3 regions of the Streptomyces sp. NPDC056835 genome follow, and region 1 is predicted to be linked to each of the others. Evidence: riboswitches for the same ligand, from Rfam matches in the RefSeq annotation. Region 1 holds a riboswitch; each other region holds the start of a gene.
The links. Region 1 has a riboswitch for cyclic di-AMP ahead of ACFRMN_RS27455 (transglycosylase SLT domain-containing protein). Riboswitches for the same ligand answer to the same signal wherever they lie in the genome.
Positions count from the first base shown of each region.

Region 1 (3,203 bases):
CTCAATCTCAAGTGGCCCGACTCGGTCTTCCTGTACATGCTCAACGCGGTCGGCGCGGTGCTCCTCTTCGTATGGGCCCTGATCGCCGTGTCGCAGCTGCGGCTGCGACCCCGTATCGAACGGGAGGCGCCGGAGCGGCTGGTGCTGCGGATGTGGCTCTTCCCGGGGCTGACCTGGGCCACGCTCGCCGCGATGGCGGTCGTGTTCGGCCTGATGCTGACGAATGACGCGGCACGCCCACAGCTGCTGTGGTCCCTGGGCGCGACGGCGCTCGTCCTGGCGGCGGCGGGGGTACGGGAGCTGCGCGCGCGGCGCGCCTGAGCCCGGGACGCGGGAACGCGGGAACGCGCGCACGCGGAACGCGGCGGGCCGGACCGGCCCTGAGGGCTGGTCCGGCCCGCCGCGAGCGGTGTGCGGGCCTGTCAGTAGGGGCCGTTCACGTTGTCGATCGAGCCGTACCGGTCGGCCGCGTAGTTGGACGCGGCGGTGATGTTGGCGACCGGGTCGTAGCTGTCCGTCGACGTACCGGGCACGTGGTAGGCCTGGAACGTGGGGTCGATGACCTGCAGGAGCCCCTTGGACGGGGTACCGGCGGCGGCGTTGGAGTCCCAGTTGTTGATGGCCCACGGGTTGCCCGAGGACTCGCGCATGATGTTGCGGTAGATGCCGTCGTACGAGCCGGGGATGCCGTGCGCCGCCATGACGTCCAGCGACTCCTGGATCCAGCCGTCCAGGTTGTCGGCGTACGTCGTCGTGGCCGCCGCGGTGGCGTCGGCGCCCGTATCGGCCGTGGCGCTCTCGTCAGGCGCCGACGTGGCCTGCTCGTCGGCGGTGGAGTCGCCGGTCGAGTCCGCGCTGGAGTCGGCGGTCGAGTCTGCCGGGGTCTGCGAGTCGGACCCCGTACCGAGCGTCAGTGTGAGACCGGGGAGGATAAAGCACGGGTCGCCGCCGATGACGTCGCGGTTGTCCTCGTAGAGCTGCTGCCAGCCGCCGCTCAGCGAGTACTCGTCCGCGATCTTGGACAGCGAGTCCCCCCAGACCACGGAGTAGGTCGCCGGGGTTTCCGTCTGGACGGTGGCGGCCGGGGTCAGGGTCACCTTTGCGGTGGCGGCGGTGTGCGCCGACGGGGCCGCTTCCGCGGTGGTGGCGGCCAGCAGGGGGAAGGCGAGTACGGCACCGCCCGTGCCCGCGGTGACGAGACCTCTGGCGACGGGGCTGTTCTTGGGACGACGGTGCTTAGCCTTTGAGGCCATGACGAATTCCTCTCCTGCGCCTGCGAGGTGAGCTGTCGGGTTCGGACTGGAGATGCCCGGCCGCACTGTGAACGCGGCTTAACCCCAAGCCGGTCCGGAGTACGGATCGGCGACTTACCTGGGTCCCCCGCTCCTGCCGGACGTGGGTGGGTGTGGGGCTCCGGACAGCGGCAGGATTCGGCGTTCCATCCGGAGTGACGAGAACGTAAGCGAGGACGCCCGGACGAAACAAGCCCTGAATTCACAACGGAATCCAATTCGTGAATCCGGCCCGAAATGATCTCGTTATCGGCCCGATACCGGGGAACTCAACTCGCCTTCCCCGCGCGCGAAATGGACGAGGAGGCGGGCCCGCGACCGGGAACTTACGTGACACACATCACGCCCATGACGGAAATGTCCAGGTCACGACACCGAGCAGAGCATGGAAAGCCGCGTAAACGCTACATAAATGGACTTCGGGGAGAACAGACATAAATCGCCCATAAAGGCGTGATGTGGCCTGGTCGGTCCGACCTCGACAGTCCCACCCATGACCGGAAATGCGGGCGCCTCACAAGGGCCGCCGTATCGCGCATGATCGCGTAATTCGGAAGCCGCCCTTGGCGGCCTCTCGCGAACCCCTGCGGCCCCCGTGCGAGCCGCTTCTCGCGGCCATTGAACCGCTCAACGCCATCGAATTGGCGGAGCCGTGCGCGTTTCTGACCTTCTATCGTTTCCGAACACGGGCGGGCCACGTGTCAGTTCCGTGGCAGCCTTTCACCGAAGAGTGGATCGAAAGCGACGACCACCCCTTCGGCAAAAGGCAGTTCGCGGCCGAAGGGGGAGCGTGGTCCAGTCCCACGCTCCCCCTTCGGCCGCCTGCGCGCACAGCGCGCGTTCCGCGCTATATGCCCAACTCGGCGAGCCGGCGCGCCGGTTCGTTGCGCCGCCAGGCGATGACCAGGAAGGCGATCAGCCCGAGGACGGGCAGGGCGCAGACGCTCCAGCTCAGCGACAGGGGCGGGCCCGGCTGGTCGAGGACGGTCAGGTGCTTGAGGGTCCCCGTGCCATGACCCTCGGGGCCGTCGATGGCGAAGGTGAGCGCCACGTCGCCCGGGTCGGGGAAGGACTTGATGTCCAGACCCCAGACATCGAGTTTGCGGGGGTGGCGCGCCAGCGGGGTGACGCGGTCACCGGAGTCGAGGCCGGTGGCGTCACGGGTGAGCGTGCCCGATTTGCCCGCTATCCCTCCTTCGGGGGCGAAGGTGAAGTCCAGCGACTGCATGGCACGCAGCGGCCAGGTGGAGAACCCGATGGTCAGGCTGTACGGGCCCGCCTGGACGCGTTCGGTGTGCACGATCCCGACTGGCTCGTAGGCGGCGGCCGGCGTGGCCGACGCGAAGAGCAGGGCCGCCACCGCGGACAGCGCGAGGACCAGGGAGCGTACGCGGCGGGCCGGGGGCCGGGGAGTGGTGGTGCGTGAGGACGGCGCCGGGGCGGGGCCGGTGAGATGGCTGTGCACGGATCAGTTGCCTTCCGGGCTTGAGGTCGGGGTATTGGCGCGCAGGATGACGGCGAAGCGCGCGCCGAGGAAGCCGGCGAGGGCGCCGAAGGCCAGGCCCACGACGGCGGCGGCCAGCAGACCGGCGGCGTCGGGAGTGCCGGAATCACCGAGCAGGGACTTCTGGAGGAGCACCGAGACGCTGATCACCAGTCCGCCGGACGCGCCCAGAAGCTGGGGCAGCCACCGGTTCGACCAGCCACGCGTCGAGCCCAGCCACAGCAGCGTTTCGATGACAGCCGCCGCCAGGAGCATGAACATGGGGATGCTCGCGGGCAGTTCCGGAGCCTGGTTGCCGAGGTTGTCGCGCAGCGGCAGGCCCTGCGAGGCGGCGTAGACATGAGAGGCCCAGGGGGAGAACCACCACAGGAAGCCCTGGATGGCGGCGAGGGTGGCGCTGATGGCGA
Region 1 is NZ_JBHUBB010000027.1:24,103-27,305, forward strand. Features, by position in the region: gene ACFRMN_RS27450 (amino acid permease) at 1-321, shown strand, start outside; gene ACFRMN_RS27455 (transglycosylase SLT domain-containing protein) at 423-1,253, opposite strand; cyclic di-AMP (ydaO/yuaA leader) riboswitch at 1,258-1,446, opposite strand; gene ACFRMN_RS27460 (hypothetical protein) at 2,140-2,757, opposite strand; gene ACFRMN_RS27465 (hypothetical protein) at 2,761-3,203, opposite strand, start outside.

Region 2 (3,203 bases), on a different contig from region 1:
CCCCAGCGCAGGGCCTCGGAGAAGGACTCCGCGCCGATCGGGGCGATCATGAATTCCTGGATGTCCACGTTGGAGTCGGCGTGCGAGCCGCCGTTCAGGATGTTCATCATCGGAACGGGCAGCAGGTGCGCGTTCGGGCCGCCGAGGTAGCGGAAGAGCGGGAGGTCCGAGGCCTCGGAGGCGGCGTGCGCGACGGCGAGGGAGACGCCGAGGATGGCGTTGGCGCCGAGCGACGACTTGTCCGGGGTGGCGTCCAGGTCGAACATCGCCTGGTCGATCAGGCGCTGCTCGGTGGCGTCGTACCCGACCAGCTCCGGGCCGATCTGCTCGATGACGGCGAGGACGGCCTTCTCGACACCCTTGCCCTGGTAGCGGTTCTGGTCACCGTCGCGGAGCTCAAGGGCCTCGAACGCACCGGTGGAGGCACCGGAGGGGACAGCAGCACGACCCGTGCTGCCGTCGTCGAGGCCGACCTCGACCTCGACCGTGGGGTTGCCTCGGGAGTCGAGGATTTCCCGGGCTACGACGACGTCGATGGACGGCACGAGCATCTCCTTCTGGGATGTGACGCTTGGAGTGCAGGGTCTCATTGGCCTTGCGACACGAGACTATCCGGCGCGGGGTGATCGGTCGGCCGGTGCCCGCCACCTAAGACGAAATGAGGTGCGATTCCCCCACGGCCGGAGCCACCGCCAGAGCCACGGCCGGAGCCACCGCCACCCGCGGGCGGGCCACAGCCGGAACCCCGGCCCGGCGCGTACGGGGGTTACGCGCCGGACCGGGGCGGTCTCGGGTGGGGCCGGTCCCGGGTGGGCCCCGGACAGGGCCGGACGGGCCGGGTGTGCCCGGCTTGGGCCGGGTGGGTCAGCTCAGGTGGAGCTGCTGGCCCGGGTAGATCACGTCGGCGTCGCTGACGATGTCCTTGTTCAGGTCGAACAGCTTCTGCCAGCCGCCCTTGACGTCCTCGGCCTTGGCGATCTTGGAGAGGGAGTCGCCCGACTTGACCTTGTACTCGCCGTCACCCTTCTTGATCGTGGTGGGACGGCTCTCGCCGCGCGAGGCCGGCTGGGCCGCGCCGCGCGTGGTCTCCTGCTGCTTCGGCTGCGCCTGCTGCGACTGCTGCGGCTTGGGAGCCTGCCGCTGCTTCGGCTGCGACTGCTTCTGGGTGGGCTGGGTGGCGGAGCCGCCGTCGTACGCGGCGCTGGACAGGCCCACGCCGCAGTTCGGCCACGCGCCCTTGCCCTGGCCGGCGAGGACCTTCTCGGCGACGGCTATCTGCTGGGACTTGCTGGCCTGGTCGGCGCGGGCGGCGTACGCGGTACCGCCGTAGGCGGCCCAGGTGGACGGCGTGAACTGGAGGCCGCCGTAGAAGCCGTTGTCCGTGTTGATGGACCAGTTGCCTCCGGACTCGCACTGCGCGACCTTGTCCCACTCGGCGGCGGTCGCGGCGGAGGCCGAGGTCGCGCCGATCAACGGGGCGGCGACGGCGGCACCGGTGACCCCGGCGAGCGTGGCGTAGCGGGCGGCCTTCGACGGGCGGCGGTGCTTGCCCTTGCTGGAACGCAGCAGCATGGAACATCTCCCTCACCGACGCCTACGAGGTCAGCTGTCGGGTTCGGGCCAAGTGAGTTGCCCGGCCTTGTGCTCAGTCGCACATGGCTTCACCCCAAGCCGGTCCTCGGCCGTCTCTCGACGGCCGGAGCCCGGCGCGAACCTTTGGGTCCCCCGCTCCTGCCTACGGCGCATGACGCGTCGGTTACTCCCCCCGACCGACGGCAGGATTCGGCGTGACGGTCGACGGGGCCCGCGGTGCGAGCGGTTCAGACCGTAATCACAGGTCTGCCCGTTGTTCAAAGAAGCACATCAAGGAAAAATCGCCCTTACCTCCCCCTTGAGCGAACCCATTTGCGCAGGTGAGAGAGGAAACGACCCAACCGCCGGACCAAAAGACCCCAGTTGCGGCGAAGAGACCCTTGTCTCACTTTCCCAGAAGTGGACATAGGGTCTCTAACTGCCCCTACTTCACGCCAAGATCAAGGGTCTGGCCAGGGAGGATCAGGTCGGGGTCGGCGCCGACGGTTTCCTTGTTCGCCTCGTAGATCGCGGACCACCCGCCGGGCACCTCGCGTTCATCGGCGATGAGCCAAAGGCAGTCGCCCGCACGGACGGTGTACTCACCGTCCACCGCGCCCGCGCCTTCCGTTTCGCCCGTCACGCCGTCCGCCGTGCCGTCCGTCACGCCGCCTGCCGTGCCGTCCACCGCGCCATCCGCGTTACGTGTCGATCCGTCACCTCGCGAGGCATGACGGCCGGATTCCCGCTCTTCGCCCGAATTGCCTGGTACGGAGTCGTCCGGGGCGGCGTCGCCGCGGTGCTTGCCCTTGGCGGCGCCGTCACCGGACCCGGCGGAGCCGGAGGGATCGGCGGGAGCGGGCTCCTTCGTACCGTCGGAGGCCGGGGCGTCCGGGGTGGCCGAGGAGGCGCCCGAGGGGGCGTCCGACGGAGACGAGTCGGGCGAGGAGGCGCCCCCTGTCTTCCCGGACGTCTCGGAGGGCTTGGGCGTTCCGGACGTCTCGGACGACTCGGACGACTCGGGTGCCGTCTCCGGCGCCGCCTCGGGCGTCGTACCGGGATCCACGCCCGGCGCCGCGCTGCCCGCCGTCAGCCCGGAGACCGCGGCGCAACTGGCCCACGCCCGCGGCCCCTGCGCGTCAAGGATCTTCTCGGCTATCGCGATCTGCTGCGAGCGGCTCGCGAGGTCGGCGCTGGCCGCGTACTCCGCGCCGCCGAAGTCGTCCCAGGTCTCCTGGGAGATCTGGAGTCCGCCGTAGTAGCCGTTCTTGAGGTCCGCGCTCCACATGCCGCCGCTCTCGCACTCGGCGACGCGGTCCCAGGTGGAAGCGTCCGCCGCACTGGCACCGGCGGCGCCGAGCAGCGGAATGGCGATCGCCGAGCCGGTCACCCCTGCCGCGACGATCAGAGCGGGGGCCTGGCGAGGTCGACGGTGTCGGCCGTTCCCGGAGCGCATGCGATTGCCTTCCGTGTGACTGATGTTTCGACTGCTGCGTGTGGCGGCTGAGTTTTCGAGAACGTAGCGGTACTCGAACTACTGTCACAAGTCGATGCAGCGGAGATCACGTGAAAGTCACAGTCTTGACGGACCGTCAGTAATCCTTCAGCCGGACAATGGCGTGAACTGCACC
Region 2 is NZ_JBHUBB010000021.1:17,756-20,958, forward strand. Features, by position in the region: gene eno (phosphopyruvate hydratase) at 1-545, opposite strand, end outside; gene ACFRMN_RS23620 (transglycosylase family protein) at 865-1,569, opposite strand; cyclic di-AMP (ydaO/yuaA leader) riboswitch at 1,577-1,753, opposite strand; gene ACFRMN_RS23625 (transglycosylase family protein) at 2,018-3,028, opposite strand; gene ACFRMN_RS23630 (cytochrome P450) at 3,176-3,203, opposite strand, start outside.
Region 2: another riboswitch for cyclic di-AMP. It lies ahead of ACFRMN_RS23620 (transglycosylase family protein); the one in region 1 lies ahead of ACFRMN_RS27455 (transglycosylase SLT domain-containing protein).

Region 3 (3,203 bases), on a different contig from region 1:
GCCCGTCAGGCGGGGCGGATACTTCCGTAGATCGGCATGTAGTAGATCGACTCCTCGCGGACGTTCGCGCCCGGCTTCGGGGCGTGGATCATCATGCCGTCGCCGATGTAGATCCCGACGTGGCTGATGTCGTCGTAGAAGAAGACCAGGTCACCGGGGAGCAGATCCTCGGTCGCGACGCGCGTGCCGGCCTTCACCTGTTCCCCGGTGGTGCGCGGCAGCTCCACGCCCGCCTCCTTCCAGGCGGCCTGGGTCAGGCCCGAGCAGTCGTACGAGCTGGGGCCTGTGGCGCCCCAGACGTACGGTTTGCCTATCTGGGCGCGGGCGAAGGAGAGGACCTTGGCGGCCTTGGTGGCGTAGCTGCCGTCCGAGGTTCCGGTGCCGCCGCTCGTGCCGGTTCCCGCGCCCGTGCCCGTACCCGCGCCTGTGCCGCTCTGACCTGAGCCCGTCCCGGAGCCCGTGCCCGTGCCCGTACCGGTCGACGGGGTCTTGGCCTGCTGCTCCTCGCGCTTGCGCTCGGCCTCCTCCTTCGCGCGGGCCTCCAGCTTCGCCCGCGCCTCCGCCTTGCGGCGGGCCTCCTCTTCCTTCTTGCGCTCCAGCGCGGCCAGCCGCGCCTTCTCCTCCTTGGTCAGCCGCGACAGCAGCGCACGCGCCGCGCCGAGCTTCTGCTGCACGTTCTGCTTGCTGGTACGCAGCGCGGCCTGCGAGGCGGTGAGCGACTCCAGGTCCTTCGACGCCTGAGCCCGCTTCTTCGCGGCGGCGGCCTGCTGTGTCTGGTAGTCGGTGAGGACACCGCGCTGACGCTCCGTCAGCCGGTCCGTCACCTGCTTCTGCTCGAAGAACGCCTGCGGGCTGTCCGCGAAGAGCAGGGCGGCGGTCGGGGTGACCGCGCCTTCCCGGTACTGCGCGGCCGCGAACGAGCCGAGCGTACGCCGGGCCTCGTTCAGCTTGTCCGCGCGCTTGGCGACCTCGTCGAGCACCCGGTCGACCGCGCGCTTCTGCTTCTGCGTGGTCTCTTTCGCCCGGTTGTACTTCTGTGTCTCACTTCCGGCCTGGCGGTACAGATCGTCGACCTTCTTCTGTACCTCTTCGATGGACGGCTTCGGCTCGACGGGTGTGGCGCTCGCGCTCTGCGCCGAGAGCAACGTGACCGAGGCGAGCGCGGCTGTCGTGATCCCGACGGCGGGAGAGGCGGTACGTACTCCGCTGAGGCTGCGCGGCTTGCGATGCGACGCCAAGGTCTGCATCTCCTTCCGTGGACCGCCTACCGGGTTAGCTGTCGGGTTCGGGCGGAACGGAAGGCTGCCCTACGGACCTTGAGCGAAAGGCCCGATTCACCCCGGTTGTTCTGTGTGGGTCCCCGGTTTCGAACTTCCTTGGGGAAAGTCCGAATTCGGCGTGGGCCGCCCGCTTGGCGTGGGTCGCCGTTGGGGGTACGGGCTGCCTGATCGAGCACGCTAGCCAAAGTGTGGTGCTGGTGTGAAGGTCGATGGCCGATATGCCCGATACATTTTCGTGACCATTTGCGCGTGCGATGTGTGAAACGGATCGGTGACGCCTGACCGCCACGATGAGTGACCGAGGCGCCGCCCGTGGTGATCCCCTTGGCGATGACGGCGATGACGGCGATGGCGGCGATGACGGCGATGGTGACGGGGATGGGGACGGCGAGGGGACGGCGAGGGTGGCGGGGCCGGGGAATTCCGGAGGCGGGCACCGAGTGTCAGTGGGGCCGCCTAGACTCGGAAAGCGATGAGCAGCCTCTTTGACGACAGTTTCCTGGCGGACCTCCAGCCCTTCGGCGACGAGCATCCACCGCCGCCCGAGGACGACGCCGAGCACGCACCGGAGCAGGTGCCCGACGACCTCTTCCAGGGTGCCTACGACGCGCCTCCGGTGCGGGACCAGTACCACCGCGACGGCGCCCCGCGCACGGTCGTGGATCCCGCCGCGCTGCTCGAAGGGCTGAACGAGGAGCAGCGCGCGGCCGTCGTGCACACCGGCTCGCCGCTGCTCATCGTGGCCGGGGCCGGGTCGGGCAAGACCCGGGTGCTGACCCACCGGATCGCGTATCTGCTGGGTAGCCGCGACGTCCATCCCGGTCAGATACTGGCGATCACGTTCACCAACAAGGCCGCGGGCGAGATGAAGGAGCGCGTCGGCCAGCTCGTCGGCCCGCGCGCCAACGCCATGTGGGTCATGACGTTCCACAGCGCCTGCGTACGGATCCTGCGGCGCGAGTCGAAGAGGCTCGGGTTCACCTCGTCGTTCTCCATCTACGACGCCGCCGACTCCAAGCGTCTGATGGCCCTGGTCTGCCGCGATCTGGACCTCGACCCCAAGCGTTACCCGCCGAAGTCCTTCAGCGCCAAGATCTCGAATCTGAAGAACGAGCTGATCGACGAGGAGACCTTCGCCGACCAGGCCACCGACGGCTTCGAGAAGATGCTCGCCGAGGCCTACCGGATGTACCAGGCGCGGCTGCGCGAGGCCAACGCGCTGGACTTCGACGACATCATCATGACCACCGTCCATCTGCTCCAGGCGTTCCCCGATGTCGCCGAGCACTACCGGCGGCGCTTCCGGCATGTCCTGGTGGACGAGTACCAGGACACCAACCACGCTCAGTACACGCTCGTACGCGAGCTGGTGGGCCCCTCCGGCGAGGAGCACGACCCGGCCGAGCTGTGTGTCGTCGGCGACGCCGACCAGTCGATCTACGCCTTCCGGGGCGCCACGATCCGTAACATCCTCCAGTTCGAGGAGGACTACCCGGACGCGACGACTATTTTGCTGGAGCAGAACTACCGCTCCACGCAGACGATCCTGAGCGCCGCCAACGCGGTCATCGAGCGCAACGAGAGCCGCCGGCCGAAGAATCTGTGGACGAAGGCCGGCGCCGGCGCCCAGATCACCGGCTACGTCGCGGACACGGAGCACGACGAGGCGCAGTTCGTCGCCGACGAGATCGACCGGCTGACGGACGCGGGCGAGGCCAAGGCGGGCGATGTCGCGGTCTTCTACCGTACGAACGCGCAGTCCCGCGTCTTCGAGGAGATCTTCATCCGGGTCGGCCTGCCCTACAAGGTCGTCGGCGGAGTGCGCTTCTACGAGCGCAAGGAGGTCCGCGATGTGCTCGCCTATCTGCGCGTTCTGGCCAACCCCGAGGACAATGTCCCGCTGCGCCGGATCCTCAATGTGCC
Region 3 is NZ_JBHUBB010000002.1:143,393-146,595, reverse strand. Features, by position in the region: gene ACFRMN_RS03120 (NlpC/P60 family protein) at 6-1,247, opposite strand; cyclic di-AMP (ydaO/yuaA leader) riboswitch at 1,246-1,409, opposite strand; gene pcrA (DNA helicase PcrA) at 1,753-3,203, shown strand, end outside.
Region 3: another riboswitch for cyclic di-AMP. It lies ahead of ACFRMN_RS03120 (NlpC/P60 family protein); the one in region 1 lies ahead of ACFRMN_RS27455 (transglycosylase SLT domain-containing protein).